4 regions of the Kocuria gwangalliensis genome follow, and region 1 is predicted to be linked to each of the others. Evidence: riboswitches for the same ligand, from Rfam matches in the RefSeq annotation. Region 1 holds a riboswitch; each other region holds the start of a gene.
What was found. Region 1 has a riboswitch for S-adenosylmethionine ahead of ABEA06_RS03770 (MFS transporter). Riboswitches for the same ligand answer to the same signal wherever they lie in the genome.
Positions count from the first base shown of each region.

Region 2: it holds a riboswitch for S-adenosylmethionine, as region 1 does, so the genes downstream of both, ABEA06_RS12745 (O-acetylhomoserine aminocarboxypropyltransferase/cysteine synthase family protein) here and ABEA06_RS03770 (MFS transporter) in region 1, are expected to answer to the same signal.
Region 3: it holds a riboswitch for S-adenosylmethionine, as region 1 does, so the genes downstream of both, ABEA06_RS12845 (cobalamin-independent methionine synthase II family protein) here and ABEA06_RS03770 (MFS transporter) in region 1, are expected to answer to the same signal.
Region 4: it holds a riboswitch for S-adenosylmethionine, as region 1 does, so the genes downstream of both, ABEA06_RS12715 (LLM class flavin-dependent oxidoreductase) here and ABEA06_RS03770 (MFS transporter) in region 1, are expected to answer to the same signal.

Region 1 is NZ_BAABLN010000008.1:104,663-110,041, forward strand. It holds gene ABEA06_RS03760 (DNA polymerase III subunit alpha) at 1-3,362, opposite strand, end outside; gene ABEA06_RS03765 (DUF6504 family protein) at 3,394-3,759, opposite strand; SAM riboswitch class IV at 3,999-4,117, shown strand; gene ABEA06_RS03770 (MFS transporter) at 4,164-5,379, shown strand, end outside.
Region 2 is NZ_BAABLN010000035.1:31,151-36,529, reverse strand. It holds gene ABEA06_RS12760 (YkvI family membrane protein) at 1-1,217, opposite strand, end outside; gene ABEA06_RS12755 (hypothetical protein) at 1,364-1,930, shown strand; gene ABEA06_RS12750 (CoA-binding protein) at 2,034-2,525, opposite strand; gene ABEA06_RS12745 (O-acetylhomoserine aminocarboxypropyltransferase/cysteine synthase family protein) at 2,522-3,949, opposite strand; SAM riboswitch class I at 4,011-4,108, opposite strand; gene ABEA06_RS12740 (hypothetical protein) at 4,241-4,477, shown strand; gene ABEA06_RS12735 (2Fe-2S iron-sulfur cluster-binding protein) at 4,478-5,173, opposite strand; gene ABEA06_RS12730 (succinate dehydrogenase cytochrome b subunit) at 5,173-5,379, opposite strand, start outside.
Region 3 is NZ_BAABLN010000035.1:52,632-58,010, forward strand. It holds gene ABEA06_RS12830 (acetyl-CoA C-acetyltransferase) at 1-414, opposite strand, end outside; gene ABEA06_RS12835 (M23 family metallopeptidase) at 882-1,535, shown strand; partial or broken gene ABEA06_RS12840 (SDR family NAD(P)-dependent oxidoreductase) at 1,502-1,997, opposite strand; SAM riboswitch class I at 2,091-2,181, shown strand; gene ABEA06_RS12845 (cobalamin-independent methionine synthase II family protein) at 2,195-3,406, shown strand; gene ABEA06_RS12850 (hypothetical protein) at 3,619-4,191, shown strand; gene ABEA06_RS12855 (MFS transporter) at 4,273-5,379, shown strand, end outside.
Region 4 is NZ_BAABLN010000035.1:23,270-28,648, reverse strand. It holds gene ABEA06_RS12725 (AMP-binding protein) at 1-672, opposite strand, end outside; SAM riboswitch class I at 666-760, opposite strand; gene ABEA06_RS12720 (CoA-binding protein) at 810-1,229, opposite strand; SAM riboswitch class IV at 1,311-1,425, shown strand; gene ABEA06_RS12715 (LLM class flavin-dependent oxidoreductase) at 1,509-2,930, shown strand; gene ABEA06_RS12710 (alcohol dehydrogenase) at 3,091-4,155, shown strand; gene cls (cardiolipin synthase) at 4,249-5,379, opposite strand, start outside.

The DNA.
Region 1 (5,379 bases):
ATGGTGGGGGCGAACAGCACGTGTCCGGACAGGGCCTGCGCCTCGTCGAAGAAGGTGCAGTCCACCGCACCCGAACCGTCGTCCACGGAAATGAACACTACGCGCTTACCGCTGCGCATGGGTGGGGTCATGGTGGAGACCCGTGCTCCTGCCACCACTACTTCGGTGCCGCTGCGCAGTCCCAGCAGCTCCTCTGCCCGGGTGACCCCGTAGGAGCGCAAGAGGGCGGCATGGCCGTCCATGAGGTGGGCGGAGACCTCGATGTTCATGGTGTCCAGTTCCGCGCGCACCTTTTCCTCGGTGCTGGGTTCTGGTTGTTCCGGCGGCAGTCCGGTCAGTTCCAGGTCCCCCAGTGGGAGGCTCAGCTGACCGGGGCCGGGTTGGCCCTTGGCGGAGGCGCTGCGGGTGGTGGCCGGCTGATCGGCCCGCCGGGTCAGGTGGGTCACCAGATCGGCGCGGGAGGCGCGAGCGCCGGAGGTGTTCAGGAGACTGTCCAGGGCCCCGGCCGAGGCCAGTCGCTGCAGGCTCCGCCGGGAGGGTCTGGCCCGGGTGCGCACATCCGTGAGGGTGGTGTAGGGCTGACCGGTCACGATCCGTTCGATTTCCGGGCTGCTGATTCCGGTGAGGCTGGTGAGGGATATGCGGATCCCCCAGGCCCCGCCGCGGGTGTAGGGGATGCCCCCGTCCAGGTCTCCGGGTTCCACGGTGCCCGGCCGGGGGCTCACGGGTTCGATGCGGTGGTGGTCCACGCTGCGGTTGATGTCCGGGCCGAGCACGGGGATTCCCATGCGCCGGGCCTCCCCCACGAGTAACCGGGCCGGGTACATGCCCGGGTCGTGTTCCCAGACCCCGGCCATGAAGGCTTCCGGGTGGTGGGTTTTCAACCACGCGGACTGGTAGGTGGGTACGGCGAAGGCCACGCCGTGGGCCTTGCAGAACCCGAAGCTGCCGAACGCGTGCAGGATGCCCCACACCTTGTCCACGGTCTGCGCGTCGTAGCCGCGGGCGAGTGCCCCGCTGCGGAAGGTGTCCTCCACGCGCTGTTCGGTTTCCGAGCCGAGTTTGCGCCGCCATTCATCCGCGGTGGCCAGTCCGCAACCGGTCATCCGGTCCATCATGCGCATGATCTGCTCGTGGTAGACGGCCACCCCGCGGGTCTCCTTGAGAATGTCCACCAGGTCTGGGTGGGGGTATTCGGGGGTGCTCCAGCCGTGGCGGGAGTTGAGGTAGGGGCGCACCATGGATGCCTGCATGGGCCCGGGGCGGAACAGGGAGATGTCCACGATCAAGTCGTTGAATTCCTCCGGGCCCATGGTGCCGATCAGTTCGCGCTGTCCCGGGGATTCGATCTGGAAGCACCCCAGGGTGTGGGTGGAGCTGATGAGTCGGAAGGTGTCCGGGTCGTCGCGGGGCATGGCGTCCAGATCCGGAGCGGGGCGCTCGGGTTCCATCCGTGCCACTTCCTGGACCGCGTAGGCCAGGGTGGATTGCATGCGCACGCCCAGGATGTCGAGCTTGATCAGGCCCATGGGGTCCATGTCGTGTTTATCGAATTGGGACATGGGCAACCCGATGCCACTGGCCTGCACCGGCGTGCGGTTCAACAGGGTTGCGTCCGAGAGGATCACCCCGCACGGGTGCATGGAGATGTGGCGGGGCAGCCGGTCCAGGCGTTCGGTCAGATCCACCAGCAGGTCCAGTTGCCGGTTGGCCTTGAGTTCATCGGCCAGGCGAGTCAGCTCGGGACGCTGGGCGATTTCTTCGCGCAGGGTGGCCCCCGGGACCCGCCACAGTTGCTCCGCAATATGGTCCACGATCTCCTGTCCCATCCCCAGTGCCAACCCGGCATCCCGCACGGCGCCCCTGGAACGGTAGGCGTTCTGCATGCTCATGAGCGTGACCCGGCTGCTGCCGAAGCGTTGGAAGATCTCGTGGTAGATCCTGTGCCGTTGCGCGCTCTCCATGTCTATGTCGATGTCCGGCAAGGTGCTACGCCGCGGTGAGAGGAAACGTTCGAACACCAGGTCGTATTCGAGCGGGTCCACCGGGGAGATCCCCAGCAGGTGCACCACCAGGGACGACACCGCCGACCCGCGGGCCGCATGCCGGACCTTCAGCTGGGTCATCAGTTCGGAGACCTCCGAGACGGTCAGGAAGTACCCGGCGAACCCCAACTGCGCGATCACGTCCAGCTCACGGTCCATCCGCGAGCGCAGCGATTCCCCGCTCAGGCCGGGGACGGTGCGGTCCCAGTTCTGGCGGGAGTGGAATCGTTCCAGGCCGGTGTAGCAGCGGGTCCTGAGTTGGGCATTGGGGTCTGCGCTGAGGCCGATGACGGAGGCCTCCGGGATCACGGGCTGTCCCGCGTGCAGGTCCGTGACGGGGTCCTGGCTGCAGCGTTCGGCCAGCCGGTAGGTGTCCGCGAGCAGGTGCGCGGCCCCGGGGGCGCCCAGGTCCGCGGCCGAGGAGATCTCGTGGGCGAGCCGGATCATCTGCGCGGTGTCCTTGAGCCAGCCCTGTCCCGTGGGTTGCAGTACCCCGGGGTCCGAACCGGCCAGTTCTTTCAGGGACATCAGTGTGCGAGCGGCGTCCAGCACGTCCGCGGTGACGGCCTGCCCGGGGTGGGCGTAGCGCACGGCGTTGGTGAGGATCACCGGCAGCCCGGCCTCACGTCCCACGGTGAGCATCCGCACGGCGTGACCGGTGCTGAGGGTACTGCCCTGCGGTGCCAGGTGGGTTGCGGTCTCCACAATGAGGCACCCCGCCGGTAGTACGCGCTTCCACGCGCGCAGGGCCGTGCGCGCGGCCCGGTACCGGCGCCGGACCAACAGTGATCCCACGTCCGAGTCCGGGCCCGTGAGCACCACCAGGCCGGGAGCTCCCCCGCCCGCGGCGCGGTGTACGTGGCGGGCGATCTGGTCGCGGGTCAGTCCGATGGGGTGGGCGCCATGGTGGTCGTGGCCCCGGTGGGCTGCGGACACCAACCGGCACAGTGCCGCGTACCCGGCCCCTCCGTTGCCACCGGTGGCCAGCACCACCACGCGCCCGATCACCCGGGGCGGCGGCGCAGTGCCGCGCCGGGGACGACCGTTCTGACCCTGCCGGCCGGTGGCGGCTCCAGCGCGTTTCCCCGACGACGCCGCTACCGGCCCCAGCAGCGCCAGGTCCACTCCCAGCACGGGAGCCACCCCGTGCTGTTGGCAGGCCAGCACGTGTTTGACCACCCCGTACAAGCCGTCCCGGTCCGTGCACGCCAGGATCTGCGCCCCGTGGGACGCCGCTACCTGGGCGAGCTCCTGGGGGCGAGCCACGCCGTAGTGCGCGCTGTAGGCGGTGGCCACGCGCAAATGAGGAAAACGCATACCTCATATTCGAAACTTTGTTCTATTAATGTCAAACCCCCTGGTCAGCCACGAGCCACCAGTGACCGGTGATCTCATGACGCACCAATTCCAGCGTGCGAGGTTCCACGGCCCCGCGTTGAGTCGCCTGGACGCGCCAGTGCTGCCGGTCCACCACGGACTGCCCGCTTTCCCGCGGAACCCTATCTTCCAGCTCCCACCAGCGGCGACGTTCATACCAGCGCTGCGGCGGGGCCGTGATGCGGTGCAGTCTGCCGCGAAACACCAGCTCGCACGGAGCTCCCGCTTCATCGCAGTGCACCTCGCAAGGCTGGCCCCAACCCTCGTCGAGCCGCACCGCGCCGTGCGTCTTGCTCCGCGTGAGGTCCGTATGTTCTACCGCAGTCAGTACCGTCATGACTCGTCCACCCTCCCGGTGTATTCGAAACTTTATTCGACTACCGTGAGAGTGCCAAGGGTCGCTGACACGCATAAGCGGAACATCCCGAAAGGCCCCGGAAAGCCCCGACGGCCACCACGATGCCCGGCGGCCGTGCCGTACGGAACGTCGTCGTACAAGGCGTCGTTGTACCGGCAGTCACAAAACTTCATCATTTACGGTGCTCAACGTTCGTATGGTTAGGTTCACGCCATAAGAATCACGAGTTCCGGTGCGAAGCCCTGGCTGGCCGGACGGCAACCCTCAGACGCTGTCGTGGGGTGCCCCAGGTGATGATTCGGCCCGCCGTCAGTTCCGGCGCGGGCAAGGACGGCGTCCGGCTCACCAGCACTGCTCCGTGACGCCCCGTCATGAGGAGTGTCATGGCCCCCACCACATCCCCGGTGCCCACGGTCACCGATTCATCACCCACCCGACAGGCCCGACCCGCCACGGATCACGCGCTCTCAAACGTAGGAGCGGCGGTGCGCGACAAGAAGCGCGTGCTCGCGGCGTCCTTCGTGGGCACGACCATCGAGTGGTACGACTTTTATTTGTACGGCGCCGCCGCCGCTCTGGTGTTCAGTCATTATTTCTTCCCGCAGGGTTCGGGCGTGGGGTCGATCATCGCCTCGTTCGCGACCTTTGCCATTGCGTTCTTCTTCCGTCCCCTGGGTGGCATCATTGCCGGGCACCTGGGTGACCGGATCGGCCGTAAGGCGTTGCTGGTCGCGTCCCTGTTGATCATGGGCGTGGCCACCACGGTGATTGGTCTGTTGCCGGGCTTCTCACAGATCGGCTGGTTCGCCGTGGCCCTGTTGGTCGCCTGCCGCATTGCGCAGGGGTTGTCCGCCGGCATGGAGTGGGGCGGTTCGGCGGTGCTCTCCGTGGAACACGCACCCAAGGGCCTGCGCGGGTTGTTCGGCTCCTTCACCCAGGTCGGTTCGGCCGCCGGTATGCTGCTGGCCACCTCGTTCTTCGCCGTGCTGCAGGGCCTCACCACCGCCGAGCAGTTCCAGGCCTGGGGCTGGCGCGTACCCTTCCTGTTCTCGGCCGTGCTCGTGATCATCGGCCTGATCATCCGCGCCGGCATTACGGACGCCGAGGAATTCCAGGAGGTCAGGCGCGAAAAGACCGCGGCGGCGTCGCCGGTGCGCGAAGTGCTCACCCAGCACACCCGCGGCGTGATCGTGTGCATTGGTCAGCGCATGATCCAGCCGGCCATTTTCTCCATCCTCACCGTCTACACGCTCACCTACGTGACCCAGCAACGCGGCGCGAGCCAGTGGGTCATGATTTCCATCCTGATCGCCGCCGCCGTGGGTCTGGTGGGCGGCCCGTTCTGGGGTTGGCTCTCGGACCGCGTGGGACGACGCCGCATGTCCGTGATCGCCGCCGCGGCCATTGGCGTGTTCGTGTGGCCGTACTTCTACTTCCTGGACCACGGGCCTCTCGTTCTCCTTCCGTTGGTGTACCTGATCGGCATGGCCGTGCTGCACGACAGCATTTACGGCCCCCAGGCCGCACTGTTCGCCGAGCAGTTCCCCACGCACCTGCGCTACTCCGGGGTGTCCCTGGGCTACCAAGTGGGCACCATCC
Region 2 (5,379 bases), on a different contig from region 1:
ATGACCTCGGCGTCGATGGCTCCGGTGATGGCCTCGCCATCCGCCATCGATTTCTCGGCGGCGTCCTGAAGTCGCTTTTCGTGACCTTCGGGGAAGTCCTTGTCGTCGGATTCCTTCATGGTCAAAAGTGCGCGCATGCGGTCGCGGCGGCTTTCCTCGCTCGCGATATCCGGTCGGCTGCGGAACCACCAGACCAGCATGACGACCACCATGACCGTGCCCACGTAACCGATCGCGGGGTACACGTAGCTCATGAGCGTGCCGAAGCCGATGAGGCTCACCAGATATCCGGCCACGCAGATTCCCAGGAACACCGGGACGTAGCGCTTGCGATGGTTCACGGTGATGCGGCGGCCGAGCGCGTAGAACATGCTGATGCAGGTGTTGTAAATCATCACGAACGTCACGAACACCATGCCGAGCGCGGCCATGGGGTGCATGGTCTCGAACAACATGAGCATGGGGATGTCCGAGCCTTCGACCGACTCGTAGTTGACCAGCAGAGCCACGGCGTTCATGACCAGAAGGATCGTGTAGACCACGCCGCCTAGGACACCGCCCCAACCGGCCACGCGGGGGTCGGGGGTGTTACCGCCGATCACCAGGCTCATGGAGACGCCCAACATCAGGGCCATGCACGTGTAGTTGATGGCGGACAGCCACCATGGCGACACCGGGGAGTCCGCCTGGACTGCGAGATCACTCATGGCGCCCAGGTCCACGGGCAGCTGCAGCATGGTGTAGATGAAGGCCACGATCACGGCCACGAAGATCAGCGGGGTAACCGCGGAAATGATGTTGGTGACCTTGTTGACGTTCAACAGACCCGTCAACATCACAATGCCCATCATGATGGCCGAACCGATCCAGGAGGGCAGGCCGAATTGCTGCTCCAGCGTGGAACCGGCACCGGCGAGCATCACAAAACCCATGGCGAACAGTGTGAGGGTCACGCTGATGTCCAAGAACTTGGAGACCACCGGGTGGGAGACCGAGTGGAAGACGGCGCGGTGCTCCTCGGCCAGGAAGTAACTGCCGATCTGGATGATCACCGCTCCGGCGGCAATCATGAGAATCCCAGAGACCACGGCCCCGGCAATTCCCCACGTGCCGAAGGAAATGAAGTACTGCACAACTTCTTGACCGGTCGCGAAACCCGCCCCGACCAGGAGTCCGACAAAAGCCAGAGTGACTTGTAATGTTTTTCTGGCATTCACGCGAAATAGCTCCTCAAAGGTAGGGGACACATGGTGTGAACCACAGAACCTCCCCAGGATAGAAGGACCGCTCGTCGGAAGCGATCCGCTATGCCGGTCCAGAGTGAGATACTCGGTGCGAAACTTTTTGACGAAGGGAGAGCCACATGGCACAGCAGTGGGAAGCCGACCTGAAGGACTGGGCGGCCGGTTGGGATGCGGTGCGCGGCGCGGAGGTAGCCCCGCAGAACGTGGTCGCGTGGGACGGCACGGTCCCCTCCGAGGACGGACTGGTGTTGGTCTGCGCGGAGGATCAGGCCGTGATGGCCCGCGGTGCCGTGAATACCCAGGGGAAGGATGTTCTTTCCCAGGACGTCTTGCTGACCGGTGCGGTGCAGGAGCTGGACCGTGGGCTGGGTTTCCCCGGTGAAGCCGGAATGTTCGACGCGCCCATGGGTGATGTCACGCGGTTCGAGGTGGACGAATGGGGCAAACCGGTTGCGCACTCCACCCTGTCCGTGCAGGACGAGGTCGCGTACATGGGACCGCTGTTCGCGGATGCGTCCACCGAGCGCGATCCCGCCGAGGTGCTGGACCCGCTGGTCTCGGCCATAGCCAACGAGGCTTTCCTGGCCGACACCGAACGCCTGTACACCGTGGTCCCCGAGGACGAGGTCCCGGCCCGCGAGTCCCAGGGCTGGAAACGCGCGGCCGTGGTGCTGCGGCTGGGCTGAGAGCGGTCCCCAGCCCTAAAACCATTTGATCCCGCCTTACTGCACAGTAACCATGGCTACTCTGCAGTAAAACGGGATCAAAGGGTCGCTCAGCCGGTACCTGTCAGGCAACCACCTGACGTTTGGAGGAAATCACCCCGGTGTTGAAACCGGCCAGGTGCAGGCCGCCGTGGAAACGCGCGTGTTCGATCTTCACGCAGCGGTCCATCACGGCGTTGAGTCCGGCGTTCTCGGCAATCGCCGCGGCTTCCTCACTCCACGAGCCCAGCTGCATCCACACGGTCTTGGCGCCGAGGTCCACCGCCTCCTGTGCCACACCGGGCAGGTCCGCATCTTTACGGAACGCGTCCACCATGTCCGGAACCTCGGGCAGATCCGCCAATGACGGGTAGACCTTCTGGCCCAGCACCTCGTCCAGCACCGGGTTCACGAAGTACACGCGATACGGGGACGACGACATCAGGTACGTGGCCACGAAATAGCTCGCCCGCGCGGGCTTGTTGGACATGCCCACGATCGCGATCGACTCGGTGTTGCGCAGGATGTTCAACCGCTCGGGGGCGCTGGGGCCCACCCAGGTGCGTTCGGTGCTCATACCTGTTCTCCTTCGGTGCCGGGCAGCGCGCAGGCCGCCGCGCTGTTGTCCTGCTCAAGTGTGTTCTTCGCTGCCTCGTCCCGGACAGCGGCGGGTGCGGTGACGACGTCGCCCTCGCGGCTGATCCCGGTCGCGGCGGTCAACGCCTGGTCCAGATCCCACAGGATGTCCGCGGGGTCCTCGAGACCCACGGAAATCCGGATTAGGTCTTCCTTCACGCCGCCGGATTCCAGCTGCTCGGAACTGAGCTGCTGGTGGGTGGTGGAGGCCGGGTGCAGCACCAGGGTGCGGGCGTCACCGATGTTGGCCAGGTGCGAGGCCAGCTGCAGGTTCTCGATGAAGCGGCCTCCCACGTCGCGTCCGCTGAGCTGCTCGGTCGATGCGACACCGAAGGCGAACACGGAACCGATGCCCTGGGGCAGGTACTTCTGGGCGCGCTCGTGGTGCGGGTGGTCTTCAAGGCCCGCGTGGTTCACGTACGCGATGCGGGGATCGGTGGCCAACCACTGCACGACTTCTTGCGCGTTCGCCACGTGTGCGTCCATGCGCTGGGGGAGGGTTTCCACGCCCTGCAGGAGGTTCCACGCGGCCTGCGGAGTCAGGGACGGGCCGATGTCACGCAGCTGCTCGGAGCGCAGCTTGGTCAGGAACCCGTACTCGCCAAAGTTTCCCCACCACGTCACGTTGTTGTACGAGGGGACCGGTTCGGTCATGGCGGGGAACCTGCCGTTGCCCCAGTTGAAACGGCCGGACTCGACCACCACACCGCCCAGGGTGTTGCCGTGGCCGCCCAGGAACTTGGTGATCGAGTGGATCACGATGTCCGCGCCGTGCTCGAACGGTCGGCACAGGTACGGGGTGTTGAGCGTGGCATCCACGATCAGTGGCAAGCCCGCCTCGTGGGCGACCTCCGCCAGTCCTTCCAGATCGGCGATCTCACCGGACGGGTTGGCCACGAGCTCGGTGTAGACGGCCTTGGTGTTCTCGGTGATCGCCGCCTTGTAATCGGCCGGATCGGTGCCGGGAACAAAAGTGGTTTCCACCCCGAAGCGCCGCAGGGTCACGTCCAACTGCGTGACCGTGCCGCCGTAGAGCTGGGAGGAGGCGACCACGTGATCGCCCTGTCCGCACAGCGCGGCAAAGGTGATGAATTCCGCGGCCATCCCGGAGGACGTCGCCACCGCACCAATACCACCCTCGAGGGACGCAATGCGCTCCTCCAACGCCGCCACGGTGGGGTTGCCGATGCGCGAGTAAATGTTGCCGTACTTCTGCAGCGCGAAGAGGTTGGCGGCGTCGTCGGCGTCCTTGAAGACGAACGAACTGGTCTGGTAGATCGGGACGGAACGGGCGCCGTGTTCGGCGTCCGGGGTGCCGCCCGCGTGCAGCGCACGGGTGCGGAAACCGAACTGGTGCTCGGCCATAGGGGTCCTCCTTGTCGGCCGCGTACAGCTCCCGTCCGAACACTGCCCGGGCCCGCGCAGCACTCCATCGGTCCTGGCGGTAGCACCGTGCAGTAGGCCGATCACTGCGGGTTGCTGCGGCGTCGTCGATCCAGGTCTCTCGGCCGCTCGGGATGGTGAGTCCATTGTGTCGCGTGGGCGGCGGCGTTCACAAACCGGGGCCGCCGCCGACGACGCCGCACGGCGCGTTGCTGCTGGGCAACCAGGTACGAGTGGAGGAGGGTATAGGTAACCAGCCCGTGAGGGGGCGCTATGGAGTCCGTGATCAAGGTCGGTTTGATCGTGACTGCCGTAGGGGTGGTCGCGCTCGTGGCCACGGAATGGTTGAGCCGTGCGACCTTCGTCGAAGGGACGGGCCCGAATATCGGCGCGGCATTCATCATGCTGTTTGCGCTGTCCACACTCGTGGTGGGCGTCGTGCTCACGGTCGTCGGAGTGCTCACTGACCGCCGACGACGCCGCACGGCACCTCCCGCGCGGCAGCGCTGATTAGGAGTACTTCTCCGGGTTCATCCGGCGCAGGTTCTCCCGCGCCACGGCGGTGAGGTTCTCGAGCGGGAGGCCTGCGGGGCAGACCTCCGTGCAGTCGCCCAGCAGGGAGCAGGGGCCGAACTCGTGCTCGGCGGCGTCGAGGACCTTGCTCGAGCGTTCGTTGCGTTCCTCCGGCGTCTTGGCCAGCGGCGGAAGTTCCTTGAGCAGCGTGCCCACGTACAACTGGCCGGAACCGTTGGGGCACGCGGCCACGCACGCGCCGCAGCTGATGCAGCCGGCGTTGCCCAGGGCCTTGAGCGCGACCGGGAACTTGGCCTCTTTGGCCACCCGCCGCAGGGCCTTCTTGTCCACGGACAAATCCTTCTTGACCGGGAACGAGCCCGCGCGCATGGGTTCGATGAAGATCTCGTCCCCATCGCGGTAGGCCCGCAGCGACTGGGTGCACGAGGCCTGGTTCTTGTCCGGGCCGTGGGGCACGCCGTCCACGGTCACTCCGCATTTGCCGCAGATGCCTTCGCGGCAGCCGTCGTCGAAGCTGACGGGGTCATCTCCTTGGCGGATGAGGGTTTCATTGACGGCGTCGAGCAGGTCCAGAATGCTCATGTCCTCGCGCGCCTCGACCGGGCTCACGGCCACGAACTCGCCGTCATCCTCTGCGGTGGCCTGCCGCCACACATGAATGGTCAACAGCATCAGCGCACCACCTTCGCTTGCACGGCCACGGGGATCGTGACATTACCCAGGGCGACGACGGCGCCCACGACCTTGGCTGCCACTTCCACGGTTTGCGCGCGCTGCGCGGTGGTCGTGAAACCCGCATCCATGGCGGCCGTGCGCATGCCGTGGATCATGTGGCCCGCCAACGCTGCCATGGACGCGGCGTAGAAGAAGGCAACGCC
Region 3 (5,379 bases), on a different contig from region 1:
GTAGGCCTTGCCCTTGCGAGCACCCAGGGCCAGGTGCGGCGCGTTGGTCATGGATTCCATGCCGCCGGCAACCACCACGGACGCCTCGCCCGCGCGAATCATGCGAGCCGCCTCGGTCACCGCGACCAGCCCGGACAGGCACACCTTGTTCAAGGTCATGGCGGGCACGGTCATCGGCAGACCCGCGGCAACGGCGGCCTGCTTGGCGGGGTTCTGACCGTTGCCGGCCTGCACCACGTTGCCCATGTACACGTAGTCAACGGTCTCGGGTGAGACACCCGAGCGCTCAAGCGCGTGCTTGATGGCGTGCGCACCGAGCTCCACAGCGCTGAGTGCGGCAAGGGAACCCAGCAACTTTCCCTGCGGGGTACGCGCCCCATTGACGATCACAACATCATTGGCGTTCTCGGTCATGTGTCCTCCTGTACGGAAACGGAATTCGGGGCGACGTTCAACAGCTCAACCCGGTACTTCGCTTCGGTCTTCACTGCTATTTCTGTTTCGGTCACGCCGGGGCCAGGATGGGCAGCACCAATCGTCGTGCGTGATCTCCACCTCAGACTAGAAAACGCCTACACACTGGTCAACGAGAACAGGCCAATCGGAGCTCAGCTCCCCACAATCCGGAAATCACAACCTGCTTCGCCCACCGTGACGATCGCCCTCACGGGCCCCGGGAGGAGCGGCATCGTCGTGGAAGCTTACGGGCTCAGACCATTTGGGGGGGGAACTTACTGCACAGTAGGGCCAGCTACTTTGCCGTAACCCCTGACGAAATGGTGTGCCGGCGCTGCACGCCCCGAGCCGCCGCACATGCCGGGGTGCGCGAGCGGCGTCGTCGCCTATTCCCATGAGAAGTCGAGCGCGGAAGAATAAATGCCATGGAACTCGACTATCCGTTCCACGGGCGCTGCCTGGTCCAGAACAGCCCCGCGAACCGAGTACCGAGTCATGGAACCGACCTGTTCGGCACGGCATTTGCCATCGATTTCGTACCGGTGGATCGAGAGAATCGCTCGGCCCGCTTCTCGGCCGGATCATTGTGGCGCCCGGAGGCACCAGAGAACTTCATCGGCTTCGGGCAACCGGTCATCTCCCCTGTGACTGGCACGGTGGTGCTGTCGGACGACCACGCCGAGGATCACGCGGCCTACCGCGGCTTGTCCTCCATGGGTTACGCGCTCACCCAGGCTCGCCGCGCTGCCGCCGGGTGGGGCACCTTGGCAGGCAACTACGTGGTGATTCAGGAATCACGAAGCGGCCGTTACGTTGCCCTGTGCCATCTACGATGGGGGAGCGTCAGGGTGCGTCTCGGTCAAGACATTCAGATCGGGGCCCAGGTGGCTGAGTTCGGAAATTCTGGCAACAGCACCGAGCCCCACGTGCACGTGCAAGCGGTTGACTCCCTGGAGTTCGAGCGTGCCGTTGGCCTACCTCTGTCATTCCCCGGTGGCCTACCCCGGAACGGGCAGATCATTGACTGCCGACCTCATCACTCCGATCAGGACGCCGTCCAACCGCCGTCCATCGTGTAGGCGGCGCCGGTGAGCATGATCTTCTTGACCACTTCCTCTTCGGGGATCCCGTGCGTTGCGACCTGGTCCTTGATTCGTTTGTCGACCAGCGGAGTCCGCACGTAACTGGGGTTCACGCAGTTGCTGGTCACCCTCCAAGGCCACGGCCTTGGACAGCCCCTCCACGCCGTGCTTCGCGGCGACATACGCGGATTTGAACGCCGAGGCGGGCAGACCGTGGACCGAGGATACGTTGATGATTCGGCCCCATTCCCGCTCGTACATGTGGGGCAGCACGGCGCGGATCAGCAGGAACGGGGACTCGAGCATGAGCGTGAGGATCCGGTGGAAGTCGGCGGGATCGATGTCAGCCACGATCACATGGGCACCGCGCTGGGCGAGAGCGCGGACCGCTGCGGCGCCAATGCCACTCGCGCCGCCGGCGACCAGGGCCTTTTTGCCCGTGAGAGTGCTCTCCGACATGCCCCGGCTCCTCAGTAGTGGGTGACCTACGTCCCGCACATTACGCGCGCCACAATTGGCCCGACCACCCACCCATGATGTTTGATGAGTGGGTAACCATCCAGAGCGGCCGAGAGATCTGGCTCGTCGACGTCGCAGCAACCCGGGATTCAGCCCACGGTGCTACCGCCAGGACCGATGGAAAGGACTGCTAGTTCATGCCTCAGAACACCGACCACATTCAGACCACCCACGTGGGATCGCTGCCCCGCACCCCCGATCTGCTGGAGGCCAATGGGCGCTTCCAGGAAGGGGAGGCCACCGCGCAGGAGTTGGACGCTGCGCTGGACACGGGCGTGATCGACATCGTCCGCAAGCAGCGTGAAATCGGCCTGGACATTGTCAACGACGGCGAATACGGCCACACCATGTCCTCCTCCGTGGATTACGGCGCGTGGTGGAATTACTCGTTCTCACGCTTGGGCGGGCTGACCCCCACCAACGAGGACCGCTGGAAGGATGCCGAGGTCAAGCGCTCCTCCCCCGGCAACATCGTGCTGACGAGCTTCCCGGACCGCCGCGACCGCGCTCGCTTCCGCGACGCGTACGAAGACCCCACCGCGGGCGTTCTGGCTCACCGCGCCTCCGTGGCCCAGCCCAAGATCACGGGCCCGCTGACTTACACCGGGCAGGACGCCGTGGTCGGTGACATCCGCCGCCTTAAGGACGCGATGGCCGAGACCGGAGCCCAGCAGGGTTTCGTGGCCGCCCTGTCCCCGGGTTCGTGCGCGCGCGTGCGCAACGAGTACTACTCGACCGATGAAGAGCTCGTGTACGCCTGCGCGGACGCGATGCGCGAGGAGTACAAGGCCATTGTCGACGCCGGACTGACCGTCCAGATCGACGATCCCTCCATCGCCGAGTCCTGGGACCAGATCAACCCCGAACCCACCGTGGAGGACTACCTGGCCTTCACCAAGGTCCGCGTGGACGCCCTCAACTACGCCCTGCGCGACCTGCCCGAGGACCAGATCCGCTTCCACCTGTGCTGGGGTTCGTGGCACGGCCCGCACACCACGGACCTCGAGTTCAAGTACCTGGTGGACCTCATGCTCACGATCAACGCCGGCGGCTACAGTTTCGAGGCGTCCAGCCCCCGCCACGGTCACGAGTGGAAGGTCTGGAAGGACCACTCGCTCCCCGAGGGCAAGGTGGTTTACCCCGGCTTCGTCTCCCACTCGACCAACGTGGTCGAGCACCCTGAACTCGTGGCCGACCGCATCGAGCAGTACGCGTCCGTGGTGGGTCGCGAAAATGTCGTCGCCTCCACCGACTGCGGCCTGGGCGGTCGCCTCCACCCCTCGATCGCGCTGGCCAAGCTCGAGTCCCTGGTCGAAGGCGCGCGCCTCGCGACCGAGCGCTTGTTCTAGCGGGGTTCGCGAGCGACGTCGTCGGTTCGCCGACGACGCCGCTCGCGCCGCCTGCACCGCGCCCACTGGGCCTCAAAGACGGCCGGCCCGGCAGCCTGTGAATAACCCGAGCCGCCGGATTGCGTGACCGCTTACAGTCGCGGTCATGAAAGCCGCTCGCGCCCTGAGTCTCGATCCGCTGCCGGATGTGTTGCCCACAGTTGAATAGCGCCATGATTACGCCCCACCTGGCCTGGAAGTATCACCGGCCCACCTCGGAGCTGGGCGGCGCCAGGCTCACCCAGCCCTACGGACTGAACCCGTTCCTGGGGCCGTCAGGCAGCGCACTCACGCATCCGGTCGAGGCGCTCACCGTGACGGCGTCGTATTTGTCGTCGTGGCGAATCATTGCCTGCCTGGACTATCTCTTGGCGCACCGGATCCAAGTCGCCGAGAGGATCTGGTTGAAGCCCTTCGACCGTGAAGAAATCGTTCGGGCTCTTTCCCTGCTTCCTCCGCGCTCTCGGTCTGCAGAACGGATCGCCAGGCTTCTGAGCCAGGCTGTAGAACGAACCTGGTCCTCCGCCCAGCATGAATCCGCTGGTGATGCTGGACGGCAGGGAACGCTTTCTGGACCTCGCCTGGCACCTGCGGATAGCCCGGACCCCGGGCGCGGGGGAACGGCCTGGTCAGCAGCTCCTCGAGACCCGGCACCGACATACTTTTGTCAAATCTTTGACAACTTTTTGGTCACGGTTGATACTTTTTTCTACACAACTGGTGACGCCAGTCACGATCACCAGTAGTATCTAATCCAACGACCATTCGGTCAGTAATCACAGACCTTGCCGGGCCCGGACCGCGCAACTCATGATCCTGGAGCTTCCATGGCTACAAACGCAGCTTCCCCGCCCGCACAGCAGCAGGCGCACACCATGTCCCGCGAAGAACGCAAGGTTCTCGCCGGAACCCTGGTGGGCACCACCATCGAGTGGTACGACTTCTTCATTTACGCTCAGGCGGCCGCCTTCATCCTGGCCACGCACTATTTCAACCCGGCGGGCGCAGAGAACCCAGCCGTGGGGCAAATCGTTGCCTGGGCCTCCTTGGGCATCAGCTTCCTCTTCCGCCCGCTGGGTGCCATTGTTGCCGGTCACATCGGTGACAAGTACGGCCGCAAGATCACGCTCGTTTTGACCTTGTTCGGCATGGGCGCGGCCACCACGTTGATCGGCCTGCTTCCCACGTATCAGCAGATCGGCATTGCCGCACCCATCATTCTGCTGCTCCTGCGCGTCCTGCAAGGCTTTTCCGCCGGTGGTGAATGGGGCGGCGCTGCGCTGATGGCTGTTGAGCACGCACCCAACCACAAGCGCGGCCTGTTCGGCGCCTACCCGCAGATCGGTGTGCCCCTGGGCATGCTGCTGGCCACCCTGTTCATGTTCGGCCTGACATCCATGCTGACCCCCGAGCAGTTCGAGTCCTGGGGCTGGCGTGTTCCGTTCCTGTTCTCCGTTGTTCTGATCGGCGTCGGCTACGCGATTCGTCGCGCAGTGGACGAATCCCCCGTGTTCGTTGCCATGCAACAGCGCGCCAAGGAATCCTCTGCGCCCCTGGGTCAGTTGTTCCGCACCAACAAGCGCGAAGTGACCCTGGCCGCCCTGATCTTCGCAGCCAACAACGCGGCTGGTTACCTGGTCATCGCGTTCTTCGCCTCTTACGGTGCCAAGTCACTAGGTATGGAGCGGTCCGAAACGCTGATTGCTTCACTCGTCGGCGGTGTGGGCTGGTTGATCTTCACGATGCTCGGCGGTTGGATGTCCGACAGGATCGGTCGAAAGCTGACCTTCCAGCTCGGTTATGGGTTCATCATCCTGTGGGCGATCCCCATGTGGTTCATGATGGACACCGGTTCATTGCCACTGTTCGCCGCGGCGATCTTCATCCTCACCATCGGCCTGGGCCCGTCCTACGGTCCGCAGTCCGCAATGTAC
Region 4 (5,379 bases), on a different contig from region 1:
GCGGCGCACCACGATCACGTGCTCGATATCGTTCGTGCCGCTGCAGGCCTGGTCCGCGTTGGTCTTCACGGGGACCACGACGCCGCGCCGGTTCTGCCCGTCCGTGGTCACCAACACCTTGGCGCCGGTGTCCTCCACACGGAACCTGAGGGCCTCGGCGGAGAAGCCTCCGAACACGAGCGAGTGAATTGCGCCGATCCGAGCGCACGCGAGCGTGATGATGACGGTCTCGGGAATCACCGGGAGGTAGATGACCACGCGGTCACCCTTTTCCACACCGAGTTTCAGCAGGGCGTTGGCGGCCTTGGAGACCTCGCGCTGCAGGTCCGCGTAGGTGTAGACCAGGCGGTCACCGGGTTCACCCTCGAAGTACAGGGCCACGTGATGGCCGCGGCCTGCCTCAACATGGCGATCCACGCAGTTGTAGGAGACGTTGAGTTTGCCGCCCTCGAACCAGGCAATCTCGGGGACGGAGAGGATGTCGTTGCCGTCCTCGTCCGCGCCGATCTTCTGCGGCTTGGCGAAGCGGTGGGTCGTGTGCCACGGTTCGGCCCAGTCCAGCCGGGTCGCCTGCTCGGCCCAGAACTCCTCGCGGGCATCATCCGAGATCAGCGCGGGATTGGGCGTGGGGGAATGAGGGTCTGAGTAGGAAGTAATCTCGATCAACTCCATCGTCTCCTGGCATTAGCACCTTGTATCGCACGGGTACCGGTTGCTGCGACGTCAACGAGCCAGGTCTCTCGGCCGCTCCGGATGGGAACCGTTCCATTCAACGTCCCGGGAGGCCGCCGCCGCAAATCGAGTCGGGACTACAGAACCCGCGGGGCCTCGATCAGCGGGCAGGTGTTCATGACCACCTTCACCCCGGCGGCCTTGGCCCGCGCCGCGGCGGTCTGATCGGACACGCCCAGCTGCAACCACACCGCACCGGCGCCGATCTCGATGGCCTGATCCACCACGTCTCCCACGCGCCGGGAGTTCACGAAACAGTCGACCACGTCCACGTGGCCCGGAATCTCCTTGAGTGAGCGATAACCGGTCTCGCCGTGCACGGATTCCCCGGCAAGGTTCACGGGGATGATTTCCTGCCCGAACTCCTCACGGATCCGCCGGGACACCGCATAGGCCGGCCGGGTGCGGTTACTGGACAACCCCACAACGGCCCACCGCCCCGGGGTGGTGAGTAGCTCGCGAATCAGGTCCGGATCGTTGACGTGGCGATCACTCATACAACCATCGTCTCACCGCGCATCCGCTCGATCCTTATGTTTCACGGGTCGGTGCGGAAACGGTACAGTGGAGCCCAGAACGATCATGAGTTCCGACGCACAGCCCTGGCTTGTCGGACGGCAACCCTCTCCCGTAGCGGGGTGCCCCAGGTGAGGATCGGGCCGCATGACACACCGCATGCGGCAAGTACGGCGCCACACAAACGCGCTGGACCCGCAGAGTAGGCCGCCGTAGGTGGCGCACGGGGCGCGGGTCGCGTTCAACCCGAAGGGGCACCCATGACCAAGAAGCGGATCTCCGTCAACGCCTTTGACATGACCTGCGTGGACCACCAGAGCTTCGGCCTGTGGCGTCACCCGCGGTCCAAGGCCACCGAGTACAACACCATTGAGTACTGGACCAACCTGGCCAAGACGCTGGAGAAGGGCAAGTTCGACGCGCTCTTCCTGGCCGATGTGGTGGGCATCTACGACATCTACAAGAACTCCGCCGCGCCCTCCGTGACGGACGGCGCGCAGGTTCCCGTGAACGACCCGTTCATGCAGATCTCCGCGATGGCGGCCGTGACCGAGCACCTGGGCTTCGGCGTGACGAGTGCGGTGACCTACGAGCAGCCCTACACACTGGCCCGCAAGTACGCGACCCTGGACCACCTGACCAAGGGTCGCGTGGGCTTCAACGTGGTGACCTCCTACCTGCCCTCCGCGGCGGAGAATCAGGGTCTGCCGCGCCAGATCGAGCACGATACCCGCTACGAGATCGCCGAAGAGTTCCTCGACGTCTGCTACAAACTCTGGGAAGGTTCCTGGGAGGACGGCGCCGTGGTCGAGGACCGCGAGGCCGGTATCTATGCCGATCCCCAAAAGGTGCACCCGATCCAGCACCAGGGCAAGTACTTCACCGTCCCGGGTGCCGCGCTCACCGAGCCGTCCGCGCAGCGCACCCCGCTGATCTTCCAGGCCGGTGCGTCATCGCGCGGTCAGGCGTTCGCGGGTCGTCACGCGGAGGCCGTGTTCGTGGGCGGTCTGCGTCCGGACCTCACTCGGTTCGTCACGGACAAGATCCGGGAGCAGGCCGAGGCCCAGGGCCGCCACCGCGACGACATCAAGATCTACGCGATGCTCTCGGTGGTCGTGGCCGAGACCGAGGAGGAGGCCCAGGAGAAGTACCGGGAGTACCTCTCCTACGTGGACCTGGAGGCATCTCAGGCGATCATCGGCGGCTGGTCCGGCGTGGACCTCAGCCAGTTCGACGAGGACGAGGCCCTCAACTACGTCAAGACCGACTCCATCCAGTCCTTCCTGACCCCGTTCACGTTGCAGTCCAAGGACAAGAAGTGGACCCGCGAGGAGATCGCCAAGCACTGCGCCCTGGGTGGCATGGGTGACGTGATCGTCGGTTCGCCGGAATCCGTGGCCGATCAGCTCGAGGAATGGGTTGACGAGGGTGGCCTGGACGGCATCAACCTGGCCTACCACGTGAGCCCCGGCTCCTTCGAGGACTTCGTGGAGTACGTGGTTCCCGAGTTGCAGAAGCGCGGTCGCTACCGCACCGAGTACGAGGGCTCCACCCTGCGCGAGTCCCTCTACGGCGCCGGCCAGCCCCGGGTCATGGACAGCCACCCCGCGGCCCAGTACCGCGGCGCGTTCGCGGACAAGCCCTCCGTGGCGGACACCGCCGCTCGCGAGCTGGTGGGCTAACAACCCGTTTGACCGCGCCGCCCGGTCGCCTTTCCCGCAAAGGCGACCGGGCGGCGTCGTGTCTTCCGGGCTGCGCAAAGCCCACCCGAGCCATCGCCGCCTACAGTGGGGGCTAAGTCCGCGGGACGCGGGCCGGACCCGTCGCTACGAAGGAGTGGCCATGAAGGTTTTTGCGCACAAAGAACCGGGAGCACCCGCCGAGGAACTGGAGGTGGAGCGTCCCGAGCTGGACGGCTCCGCGGTGATCGTTCGGGTGACCCATTCGGGAGTCTGCCACTCGGACGTCCATTGCCAGGACGGGTACTTCGACCTGGGGGACGCCGGCCGGTACGAACTCACCGCGGCGGGCGCGCGGTACCCGGTGGTGTTGGGGCACGAGATCGTGGGGGAAGTGGTGGCCGCGGGACCGGACGCCACGCTCACGCCCGGGGACACCAAGTTCATCGTGTTCCCGTGGATCGGCTGCGGTGACTGCCATGCATGCTCTGAGGACCGCGAGAATTACTGCAGCCGCCGCAAGCGCAACCTGTCCGTGCAGTTACGGGGCGGGTACGCGGAAGAGGTCTACCTTCCGGATGAGCGCTACCTGGTGCCCCTCGGTGACATTGATCCTTCCTTCGGGGCCACGCTCGCGTGTTCGGGACTGACGTCCTACTCCGCCGCGAAGAAGATCATGCCGGTCCCCGCGGACGAGCCCGTGGCGGTCATCGGTGCCGGCGGCGTGGGTCTCATGACCATCGCGGTGCTCAGGGCCCTGGGGCATCAGAACATCGTGGCCGTGGACATGAGTGAGGCCGCACTGGCCAATGCCACCAAGATCGGGGCCTCGGCCACCGTGACTGTGGGCGGGCAAAACCTGGTGACGGAGATCGTCACGGCGGGTGGTGGCAAGATCGCCGCGGCCATCGACCTGGTCAACAACGGGGACACGTCCAACGCTGCCCTGTTCGCCATGGCCAACGGGGGGACCCTGGTCAGCGTGGGCCTGTTCGGTGGGCAGTACAAATTCCCCACGGCCCTGGCCGCGTTCAACCTCCTCAACATCCGCGGTAACTTTGTGGGCAGCCTTCCCGAGCTCAAAGAACTCGTCCAGCTCGCCCAGGACGCGAACCTCCCCGTTCCGCCCATCAAGGAGGCCCCGCTGAACGCCCAGGAGGTCAACGCCGCTCTGGACGGGTTGCGTCAGCGCACCCTGAACGGTCGCGCGGTCCTGGTGGCACCCTGATCCGACCGTGCGTTGCGGTCCTGCCCCGCGCACTGACGACGCCGCTGCCGTGACCTTTTCGAGCGCAAGGTCGCGGCAGCGGCGTCGTCGGCGTTAAAGCAAAGCCGAGGTGAGGCGACAGACATTCTCCACGTACTTGTGTCGCAGGGGGCGGTTGTTCCAGGCGTCGAGGTCCAGCAGGGTCGAGGACGCTTTGAATTGGCCCACGACCTCCTCCATGCGGTCGTGGAAGTCCTGGCCCACAATCATCACGGACACCTCAAGGTCCAGGGCAAAGGATCGCTCGTCCATGTTGGAGGAGCCGATCACGCTGATCAGGTCGTCCACGAGCACGAACTTGGCGTGCAGCACCGTGGGCGAGCTGTAACGGTAGATCTTCACGCCGGCTTCCGCGAGTTCGGAGTAGTAGGAATTCTGGGCGTTCCGTGCCAGGAACTGGTCCGAGGACTCACCCACGAAAATCTCCACGTCCACCCCGGACTGCGCCTCGGTGGTGAGCGCGTGCAGCAGGGACTCGTCCGGCACGAAGTACGGACTGGAGATCACCACGCGCCGGTTGGCGTTGTAAATGAGGTGGTTGAACAGCCGCAGGTTGTTCTCGGTCGTGAACCCGGGACCGGAGGGGACCACCTGGGCGTACACGGGGGCCTCCACGTTCGGTAGGACCTCGGTGGCCTCGTCCAGGAGCAGATCGTCGGTCTCCGAGTACCAGTCGGAGACGAACACCGCGTTGAGCTCGGCAACCACGGGCCCGGAGCAGCGGATCATCAGATCCTTCCATTCCAGGCCGCGGCGGATGTTCTTCTTCTTGTTGTAGGAGCGGTGAATGATGTTCTGCGAACCGGTGTAGGCAATGGACCCGTCCACCACCAGGATCTTGCGGTGATTACGCAGGTCCGGGCGCTGCCACTCACCGCGCCACGGGCGGATCGGTAGCATGCGCCGCCAGGGGATGCCGGAGGCATTGAAACGGCGTACGAGTTCCGCGTACCCGGGGTAACCCAGCGAACCCACGTGGTCGATCAGGATGCGCACCCGGACACCACGGTCATGCGCCCGCACCAGGGAATCCAGCAGCACCCGGGACACCCGATCCGTGGCCACGATGTAGAACTCGAAGTGCACGTAATCGGTGGCCCGATCCACATCACGGGCCATGCGCTCCATGGACTCGTGGTTGTCCGTGACAATGTCGAAGCCATTACCGCCCACCATGGGCAACGC